2 regions of the Ensifer sp. 22460 genome follow, and region 2 is predicted to be linked to the other one. Evidence: predicted binding sites of a transcription regulator. Region 2 holds the regulator's gene; the other holds the start of a gene.
The links. Region 2 encodes HrcA, which represses chaperone genes, less so after heat shock. Its sites were predicted from a motif close to GTTAGCACTCNCNNNNNGNGAGTGCTAAC; they were not measured.
Positions count from the first base shown of each region.

Region 1: the regulator HrcA is predicted to act here: its motif matches at 3,005-3,033, upstream of ACTJKM_RS35090 (co-chaperone GroES).

Region 1 is NZ_JBQENZ010000052.1:248-5,166, reverse strand. It holds gene ACTJKM_RS35100 (DUF982 domain-containing protein) at 419-721, opposite strand; gene groL (chaperonin GroEL) at 855-2,483, opposite strand; gene ACTJKM_RS35090 (co-chaperone GroES) at 2,540-2,854, opposite strand; partial or broken gene ACTJKM_RS35085 (aspartate-semialdehyde dehydrogenase) at 3,137-3,399, shown strand; gene ACTJKM_RS35080 (hypothetical protein) at 3,542-3,775, opposite strand; gene ACTJKM_RS35075 (hypothetical protein) at 3,892-4,041, shown strand; gene ACTJKM_RS35070 (DUF6522 family protein) at 4,200-4,499, opposite strand; gene ACTJKM_RS35065 (hypothetical protein) at 4,496-4,669, opposite strand; partial or broken gene ACTJKM_RS35060 (RrF2 family transcriptional regulator) at 4,686-4,919, opposite strand, start outside.
Region 2 is NZ_JBQENZ010000012.1:43,839-48,757, forward strand. It holds gene ACTJKM_RS16515 (VOC family protein) at 1-46, opposite strand, end outside; gene rph (ribonuclease PH) at 61-780, opposite strand; gene hrcA (heat-inducible transcriptional repressor HrcA) at 941-2,020, shown strand; gene grpE (nucleotide exchange factor GrpE) at 2,286-2,903, shown strand; gene ACTJKM_RS16535 (D-arabinono-1,4-lactone oxidase) at 2,983-4,218, opposite strand; gene ACTJKM_RS16540 (SDR family NAD(P)-dependent oxidoreductase) at 4,230-4,919, opposite strand, start outside.

The DNA.
Region 1 (4,919 bases), on a different contig from region 2:
ACAAATACGTCAATCCAGCCAACGGTTAAGGAAGGTAAGGCAAGACCGTCGCCAAATCGGGCTATGGTCGAGGGTGGTAATGACCACATCCCATTGTGAATTGGGATCGAGAAGGCCCTATGCCTGGATGATCCGTAGTGCCCGGATACCGGCCGCGTGGAGCAGCGCGGCCCTCGTCGTATCGCGGTCTCGTTTTTCGATGCCGCCCGCGGTGGTCTGCAGATCCATCACAGGATCTGCTGCTGTCCGGATCGGCACGATACCGACCTCCTCCCGCATCTCACGGATGGTGGCGACGGCACGTCGAGCAGCTGTCGCACTTCAGAATGTACCTGTGAGTGCAAGGATCGCATAATGTATCGTCGGGAACGAGGTAGGCGGAGAGGCCGCAAGCGCAGCCTCTCACGGGAAGGTCAGTTCACGGCGAGATTCGACCGCCACCGGACTTCGCTTTGATCATCCACGGCAGAACCGCGGGAGCTTTCACGAGTATGCCCTTCTTCTTCGCGAAGGCGCGGAGGGCGTCTCGCGCCACCTGAACGGGCTTGTGACCGTCATGGGCCAGGTAGCACGTCTTCAGGGTCGCGTCATGAATGATGTCGCGATTTCCTTTAGACCATTCCTCAAGGAAATCGATCGCATCGTGCAGGTTTGTGATTTCGAGGACCAGATCCTTCCTTTCACGCAGGTAAACTGGCCGGTCAAACATCTTCGTTTGCATTTCTACCTCACTGAATAGCTCCGTCACCACTCCCAACCTGAGCAGCCAGTCATCCAGCGGTGCCCAGTCGGTGGGGCCGGTCGGTTGGATTTCGTCAGGCCCGCTCTCGGGAGAACGGGCCTGAACCATCGCTCTAGAAGTCCATTCCTGCGCCGGCCGGTAGTGCTGGCGCGGCGTCCTTCTTAGGCTTCTCAGCGATCATCGCCTCGGTCGTAACCAGGAGGCCCGCGACGGAGGCAGCATCCTGGAGCGCGGTGCGCACCACCTTGGCCGGGTCGATCACACCTTGTATATACAGGTCGCCATATTCACCGGTCTGAGCGTTCCACCCGTAGGGGAAGTCCGTTTTCTCGCGCAGCTTGCCGACGATGATTGAGCCTTCGGCGCCAGCATTCTCAGCGATTTGTCGAACCGGTGCCTCGACCGCACGCCTCACGATCTCGATCCCAACCTTTTGGTCTTGATTGGCCGAAGGGAGATCGTCGAGCGCCTTGACCGCCCGTAGCAGCGCGACACCGCCACCAGGCAGAATACCTTCTTCCACTGCCGCTCGGGTGGCATGCAGCGCATCGTCGACGCGGTCTTTCTTTTCCTTCACCTCTACCTCGGTCGAGCCGCCGACACGAATGACGGCAACACCGCCGGCGAGTTTGGCCAGGCGCTCCTGCAGCTTCTCGCGATCGTAGTCGGACGTGGTTTCTTCGATCTGGGCGCGTATCTGCGAGACACGGCCGTCAATATCAGCTTTGGCGCCAACGCCGTCGATGATCGTTGTGTTCTCCTTCTCGATCGTGACTTTCTTCGCCCGGCCGAGCATGTCGAGGGTGACATTCTCGAGCTTGATACCGACGTCGTCAGACACAACCGTGCCGCCGGTGAGAACGGCGATATCTTCAAGCATGGCCTTGCGGCGATCGCCGAAGCCCGGAGCCTTGACAGCTGCGATCTTCAGGCCGCCGCGCAACTTGTTGACGACCAGCGTTGCGAGCGCTTCGCCTTCGACATCTTCAGCAATGATCAGCAGCGGCTTGCTGGATTGCACCACCGCTTCGAGCACCGGCAGCATGGCTTGAAGGTTGGAAAGCTTCTTCTCGTGAATGAGGATGTAGGGATCGTCGAATTCGGTCCGCATCTTGTCGGCATTCGTCACGAAATACGGGCTGAGATAGCCGCGGTCGAACTGCATACCTTCGACGACTTCGAGTTCGGTCTCCGCCGTCTTGGCTTCCTCGACGGTGATGACACCTTCATTCCCTACCTTTTGCATCGCCTCCGCGAGATAACGGCCGATTTCCTCGTCGCCGTTGGCCGAGATCGTGCCGACTTGAGCGATCTCCGAGTTGTTGGAGATCTTGCGGGCGTTGGTCTTGAGTTCCTTCACGATCGCGTCAACCGCGAGATCAATGCCGCGCTTGAGATCCATGGGATTCATGCCGGAAGCAACCGCCTTAGCCCCTTCCTTGACGATCGCCTGCGCCAGCACGGTGGCCGTGGTCGTTCCGTCACCGGCGAGATCGTTGGTTTTGGAGGCGACTTCGCGCAGCATCTGCGCGCCCATATTCTCGAACTTGTCTTCCAGTTCGATTTCCTTGGCGACCGAGACGCCGTCCTTGGTGATGCGAGGGGCGCCAAAGGACTTGTCGATAACGACATTGCGCCCCTTTGGGCCGAGCGTCACCTTGACGGCATTGGCAAGGACATCGACCCCACGCAGCATGCGTTCACGGGCATCGGTGTGAAACTTGACTTCTTTCGCAGCCATTTCCTTAACTCCTCAATAGGCAGCTATTTGACTGGTGGATTTATGGTGTGGTTGGCTCAGGCTGCCTGCTGGCGCTCGACTTGGGCTTCGAGGACACCGAGGACCTCGCTCTCTTTCATGATCAGCAGGTCTTCCCCGTCGATCTTGATCTCGGTCCCTGACCACTTGCCGAACAGGATGCGGTCGCCTGCCTTGACATCGAGCGCTTGGACCTGGCCCGCTTCGTTGCGTTCGCCAGGGCCGACGGCGACGACTTCACCCTCCTGAGGTTTCTCCTTTGCGGTATCGGGAATGATGATCCCGCCCCTGGTTTTCTCTTCCGATTCAACCCGGCGGACGAGAATACGATCATGCAGCGGTCGGAAAGACATGTTTTCCTCCATGGACAAACAGTAGTGACGTTGTTCCCCCATCACCGGACCGGATGACCAGTCCGGACGGGTACAAAACCTCATATGAGCGTCTTGCGCAAAATCATCTGGTTTCACGACTTTTCGGATTCAAGGGGTGAAACCAAAAAAATTAGCACTCGCATCGCGGGGCTGCTAACGTGCTGTAAAGGAACAACAAAGCCCTGCTTTGCGCTGAGAATTCCGTTGATAACCGCGAACAATTACGCCACCTTAGCGCTTATTGAGTAACGGAGATGAAGCATGCGATATTCATCGGCTTTCGAGCGTCAAATAAACGGCTACGGACTGACCACCGCGCATATCCTTTACCGCATTCCCGATTTAGAATCCGTTCTGCGGACCTAAGTCTGGCTCTTGCTCCCGACTTTCCTGAAATGCAGAAATTCCTCGTTTTCTGGCAAGCCAATCTCGACGGTCCGCTGCATTCCGTTCGCTATACCCATCAGCGCCTGATCCGACCGAACGAATGGCGCAGTATTGCAGGTGAGTTCAAGCTGCACTGAGATTTGCGTCGCGACCATAGATGTGGGGCGCCGTCTCGATGGCGCCCATGGGCAGGCAGTTCCTTCAAGACTCCCATCCGGCCGGATTGCAGCGCCGTCAGCGACATCAGGAACATGCGCTCGAGCAATTCGCTCATGCGTATCACGTCCCATTGCTGGCGATTGCCGGTGGCTCGAGCGACCTTCTGTCGAGGTGGCGCGGGGACGCCAGCGGGTCGTCGGCGGCGCGGCGTGCCGGGACAAGTCGCTCCACCAAGCGGATGACGACGGGAGACAGCGGCAGAAACACGGCTGCGACCAGCAGGTTGAAGGCGGCGTGGAGGCCGACGGCGGTTTCATCCGCCCGTTTGAAAACATGTGCTGATCGGCGCGACATGGCTCCTGCTCGCCGTTGGCCACTAAGATTATCGCCCGGTGGCAGAGCGGTACATTGTCACGTAGCATCCTCGCGTTAATGTGGTATTTGATATACTACATTAACGGGGAGCGCCCATGGACACGGACGAAGTACGCAAGCCTATGGTTTTTTCTGGCGAGCAGGTGAGCGGCAGAGATCTCAATGGCAGCAGCCTGATGCCGATGCTCGTCGTCGGGCTTGTGCTGGTTGCAATTGGCTACGCGGCCGTGATGATCTTTGTCTAGGCAGCCGTTTCAGGGGTGGGAGGGGCGTAACCTACGAGGCGGGCGCCCATTAAATGCGCTCCACTGGATAGGCGAAGCAGAGCCAGGCTGGTTGGCGGGCCACCGTAGAGAGGCTGCCTCCGGGACGTCAGCGGCCTATCGCCGTTGGTGGCCTGTTTCTACCGCTGCGCGGTGTGTGTGATTGTGGAAAGAACGTCTACGCGCTGTGTCCTGACTGAGCCGTCCGCCTCGACGATTGCCTGCCAGCGCCTATTGCCGCAGCGCACAGAAAGGCGCCAGCGGCCGTCATCCTCTCCTACCCCGCGTTCCACACGGGAGGAGACCAGGCCGCGGCGCATGTGGTCGCGCAAGGTTTGCGTCGGCCAGTTGAAGCGTGCCGCAAGCATCTCTGCCGGCAACAGGAATTCGCCTGCTGCATCGCGGGAAAGAACGAGCGGCTGGGTGTTGATTTCCATCATGACAGCGTCTCGGGCGCAGTCGGCGCAACGAGCAAGGAACCCTTGCCGCCGTCGAAGGCGATGGCAAGGCGAACGCAATGGACGATGCGCGGCGCCCGGTCGAGCAGGTGCATGGCGAACTCCGGCGGATGCGGCATGTGGAGCGCAGCAATCATCAATCCCGATACCATCCAGTCCCCCTTCGTCTCACGCAGCGTTCGCATTGATACCGAGCAGCGGGCCGAGCGCCGCCCGGTTCTGCACGATGTCGGCTAGCGTGTACTTGTCGAGCACGGCGAGGAACGCGCCTAGCGCCTCGTGCAGCATGCCCTTGAGCTGACAGGCTGGCGAAATCACGCAGCTGTGCCCTCCTGCTTGCATGCATTCGGCCAGCGCGAACTCCTCCTCGGTCGCTCGCACCAGCGCGCCAACAGCGATCTC
Region 2 (4,919 bases):
TCGCGTAGAGCGCAGTCTCGAGTATGCCTTCCAGTGCCGGGGCCATCTTTTCTCCTGTGGTCAGCCTGCAATCGCCTGCTTCTGCAGCGCGACCAGTTCGGCAATGCCGTTCTTTGCCAAGCCCATCAGGCTTGCGAATTCCTCTTCCGAGAACGGCTTGCCTTCGGCCGTGCCCTGGATTTCAACGATGCCGCCGGAGCCGGTCATGACGAAGTTGGCGTCGGTCTCGGCGGCGGAATCTTCGAGGTAATCGAGGTCGATCACGGACTGGTTGGCGAAGATGCCGCAGGAGATGGCGGCGACATGGTCCTTCAGGACCTTCTCGACCTTGACCATGTTGCGCGCTTCCATCCACTTCAGGCAATCGTAGAGAGCGATCCAGGCACCGGTGATCGAGGCCGTGCGCGTGCCGCCATCGGCCTGAATGACGTCGCAGTCGATCGAGATCTGGCGCTCGCCGAGCGCCGGAAGGTCGACGACGGCGCGCAGCGACCGGCCGATCAGGCGCTGGATTTCCTGGGTGCGGCCGCTCTGCTTGCCGTTTGCCGCCTCACGCTTCATGCGCTCGCCGGTGGCGCGCGGCAGCATGCCGTATTCCGCCGTCACCCAACCCTTGCCGCCGTTGCGCAGCCAGGCCGGAACCTTTTCCTCAAGGCTGGCGGTGCACAGCACGTGCGTGTCGCCGAACCGCACCAGACAGGAGCCTTCCGCGTGCTTGGAAAAATTGCGCTCGAAAGAAACCTTGCGCATTTGGTCGGTTTTTCTGCCGGATGGCCGCATCGTCAACTCCTATCGTATCTCGTCAGCCTTCTAGAGCATGGCGCAGGCAAAGGGAACCGGTGGATAGCCGGGGGACCAGTCGATTTTTCCCTTTTGCCATCGGGCGGCAGGATCATTATATTCCGGGCACGGCAGGATGTGCCTGCGAGTGTGGAGTGACATGGTACTGCGCAATCCCGGAGCAAAGGAAATCGCAGCCGCGCTGGATGAGCGCTCGGGCGAAATTTTCCGTCGCATCGTGGAAACCTATCTGACGAGCGGCGAGCCGCTCGGCTCGCGCAATCTGTCGCGGCTCCTGCCGATGTCGCTCTCTCCCGCTTCCGTTCGCAATGTGATGAGCGATCTCGAAGATCTCGGTCTCATCTACTCGCCGCATGTCAGCGCTGGCCGTCTGCCCACCCAGACGGGGCTGCGCTTCTTCGTCGATGCCTTCATGCAGGTCGGCAATCTCTCGGTCGAGGACCGGGCGTCGATCGACCGTCAGGTTCGGCGCGATGATCATATGCAGCCGGTCGATGCGCTGCTGACCGAAGCCAGCCAGATGCTGTCAGGCATGTCACGCGGGGCCGGCCTCGTCATCACCGCCAAGGCCGATCCCGTACTGAAGCATGTCGAGTTCATTCGCCTGGCGCCGACCAAGGCGCTGGCCGTTCTCGTCGGCGAGCACGACCAGGTGGAAAACCGCATCGTCGAGCTGCCCGCCGGGGTCACCAGCTCGCAGCTCACCGAAGCCGCGAATTTCCTCAACGCCCATCTTGCCGGCCAGACGATCGGCGAGGTGCGCGCTCAGCTTGAAACGGTGAAGCGGACGGTGCGCGGCGAACTCGACGCGCTGTCGCAAGACCTCGTCGAGCGCGGTCTCGCCATCTGGTCGGGCAATGAAGGCGACGAGAAGCCGGCGCGGTTGATCGTGCGCGGCCGTGCCAATCTGCTCGAAGGGCTGGAGGGGGCCGAGGATATCGATCGGCTGCGCATGCTCTTCGACGACCTCGAAAAGAAGGACAGCCTGATCGAGCTGCTCGATCTTGCCGAGAGCGGTCCGGGCGTCCGGATCTTCATCGGCTCGGAAAACAAGCTCTTCTCGCTCTCCGGCTCCTCGCTGATCGTCGCGCCCTATCGCGATGGCGAGGATCGCATCGTCGGCGCGGTCGGCGTCATCGGGCCGACGCGGCTCAACTACTCCCGCATCGTGCCGATGGTCGATTATACCGCGCAGCTGATGTCGAGGCTTTCCCGCTAAAGGCGGGCTTTTAGTCGCTGCATGTCTCCTTAAATCGACCTCGATCAAGGACAAAGACATGCAGCAAATCAAAGTGTTACAGCGACCTTTGCGCGTCTGATAAGTCGCGCGGCGCTGTAGGAGCGCGATTGGACCCTTGATTTTTCGGCCCCAAACCTCGATATCGGCTTCAAATCCAGTCACAGCGCATTTTTGCTGACACGCAGGCTCGCGCTTGCGGCGTGGAAATGCGAAGGACGATAGAGACGACACTGCGGAGAACGTCATGACCGACGATACGAACAAGCACGGACCCGAGGCCACCGACGAGGTATTCGATGCCGCGCCCGATGTTGCCGACGCCGCTGAAGCTGCGCCGGTTGCCGAGCCCGATCCGTTGGAGCTCGCGAGAGCCGAGAGCGCCGAGCTGCGTGACAAGTACCTTCGACTTGCCGCCGAGATGGACAACCTGCGCCGCCGCACCGAACGCGACGTGAAGGATGCGAAGTCCTATTCCGTCGCCGGCTTCGCCCGCGACATGCTCGCCGTTTCGGATAACCTGCGCCGCGCCCTCGATGCCATTCCGGCAGAGGCCAGGGAAGCAGGCGAGGCTGGCCTCACCGCCCTGATCGAGGGCGTGGAAATGACCGAGCGCTCGATGCTTTCAGCGCTTGAGCGCCACGGCGTCAAGAAGCTTGAGCCGGAAGGCCAGAAGTTCGACCCGAACTTCCATCAGGCAATGTTCGAGATTCCCAATGCGGACGTGCCCAACAACACGGTGTTGCAGGTCGTTCAAGCCGGCTACGTGATCGGTGACCGTGTTCTGCGTCCGGCCATGGTCGGCGTCTCCAAGGGCGGACCGAAGGTCGTGGCCGGCGAAAACGGTGACGCACCGACTGCCTGATCCAACTGATCAGAGTTTAAAGAAACGCCGCGCGAAGTTCGCGCGGCGTTTTTGTTTTGAGCGGCGTCAGCCGCAAACGCTATCCGAAAAGCTGGTGCAGGTGATCGTTGAGGAAGCGGCCCTCCGGATCGACCTTGGCCCTCAGCGCCCGGAAATCGCCTGCACGGGGATAGAGCGCCGTCACATCCTCGGCGCCGAGGAAATGCAGCTTGCCCCAATGCGGCCGTGAGCCGTACTGCCGCAGGATCGTATCGACATCCCTCAGGTAGTCCCAATAATCGGTTCCCGGCTCGCCCGAGACCGAGAGCGTGATCGAGTCCTGCTCGAAGAAGGGGCTGATCCAGCCGGTGTCTCCGGCGGTGAAACGGTACTCGATCGGATAGATGCAGGTCGGGTGCTTTTCCAGCATCAGCTTGCGCACCGCCTTCACCGCATCCTTGCCGTGGGCGACGGGCACCGCATATTCGAGTTCGTGGAAATTCGGCACGTATTCGATCGGATAGATCTCGGAGGAATATGCGATCTTCTCGAAGCGGCGCTCCGTCGGTGCTTCCTCGGTGATGTCGATCACCTTCATCTCGCAGACGTCGGAGGTGCTGTCTGTGGTCGAGACCGATGCGGTGTCCGGCAGGCAATAGCAATGCCGGCTCTCGGGCACTGGGCACCAGAAAAAGCCGAAGTGGCGGTGTTTGGCGGCCAGTTCGTCGTGCTGTTCGATCATTTCGTCGAAGGTGCAGCGCCAGAGCCTTTCATGCAGATTGTAGCTGTCCATCGCCTGCAGCGTGATCTCCGAGATCACACCAAGCATGCCGACCGATACCCGCGCCGCCTCGAGCAGATCCGGTGTCGTCTCGTCGACAACGAGAATGCTCCCATCCGGCTGCACCAGGCGCATGCCGACGATCTGCGAGGCCATGTTGCCGAGCTTGGCGCCGGTCCCATGCGTCCCGGTCGTCAGCGCGCCAGCCAACGCCTGGCTGTCGATGTCGCCCTGATTGATCAGCGACAGGCCGTTGGATTTCAGCACCTTGCCGAGCTGATTGATGGTGGTACCCGCCTTCACCGCGACGCGCTTGCGCGCGTAGTCGATGCCGACGACACCCTGCATGTTGGAGAGCGTCAGCTGCAGCCCGCTGGTCAGCGCCACCGGCGTGAAGGAATGGCCGGAGCCGGCGCAGCGCACGTTCAGCCCTTGCGACGTCGCCTCGCGCACCATTTCGGCAAGAGCTGCCTCGCTCTCCGGCGCGCCGCGATGACGCACGATGCATGATTGGTTTCCGACCCAGTTGCGCCAGTGGCCACCTGCCTGAAGCATTTTCCCCTCCCTCAAACCGCGGTGAAGCAATTGTCGACGAACAGATGCGTGCCGTTGATGAAGCTCGCCTCATCGCTCGAAAGAAACAGCGCCGCGTTCGCCACCTCTTTCGGGTCGCACATGCGGCCCTGCTGCACGGCGATGGCCGCCTCCGAAACGTCGACCCCGTATTTGCTGAGGCCGACGAGCTCGCGCTTGCCATGATCGGTGGCGATAAAGCCCGGGCAGACGGCATTGCAGCGGATGCCGCGGTCGCGGAACTCGACGGCGATGGCGCGGGCGAACATGTGGCAGGCGCCCTTGGTCGTGTCGTAGAGCACCTCCATCGGCGTTGCCGCCACGGCCGAGATCGACGAGGTGCAGACGATGCTGCCGCCGCCGGCGGAAAGCATGCCGGGCAAAACAGCCTTGGTCATCAGAAACATGCTGCGCACATTGACCGCCATCAGTCGGTCCCATTCGTCTTCCTCGACCTCGAGGAAGGGGCCGACGGCAAGAATGCCGGCGTGATTGAAGAGCACCGTGATGGCGCCGAACGCCGCCTCCACCGCCTTGACGGCCGATGTCACTTCTGCGGATACCGAGACGTCGGCAGGGGCAAAAATCGCCTCGCCGCCATTGGCGCGGATCGATGCCGCGACCTCTTCGCCCTTGCTGCGCGGCAGGTCGACGATACCGACCTTGGCGCCTTCGCGCGCGAA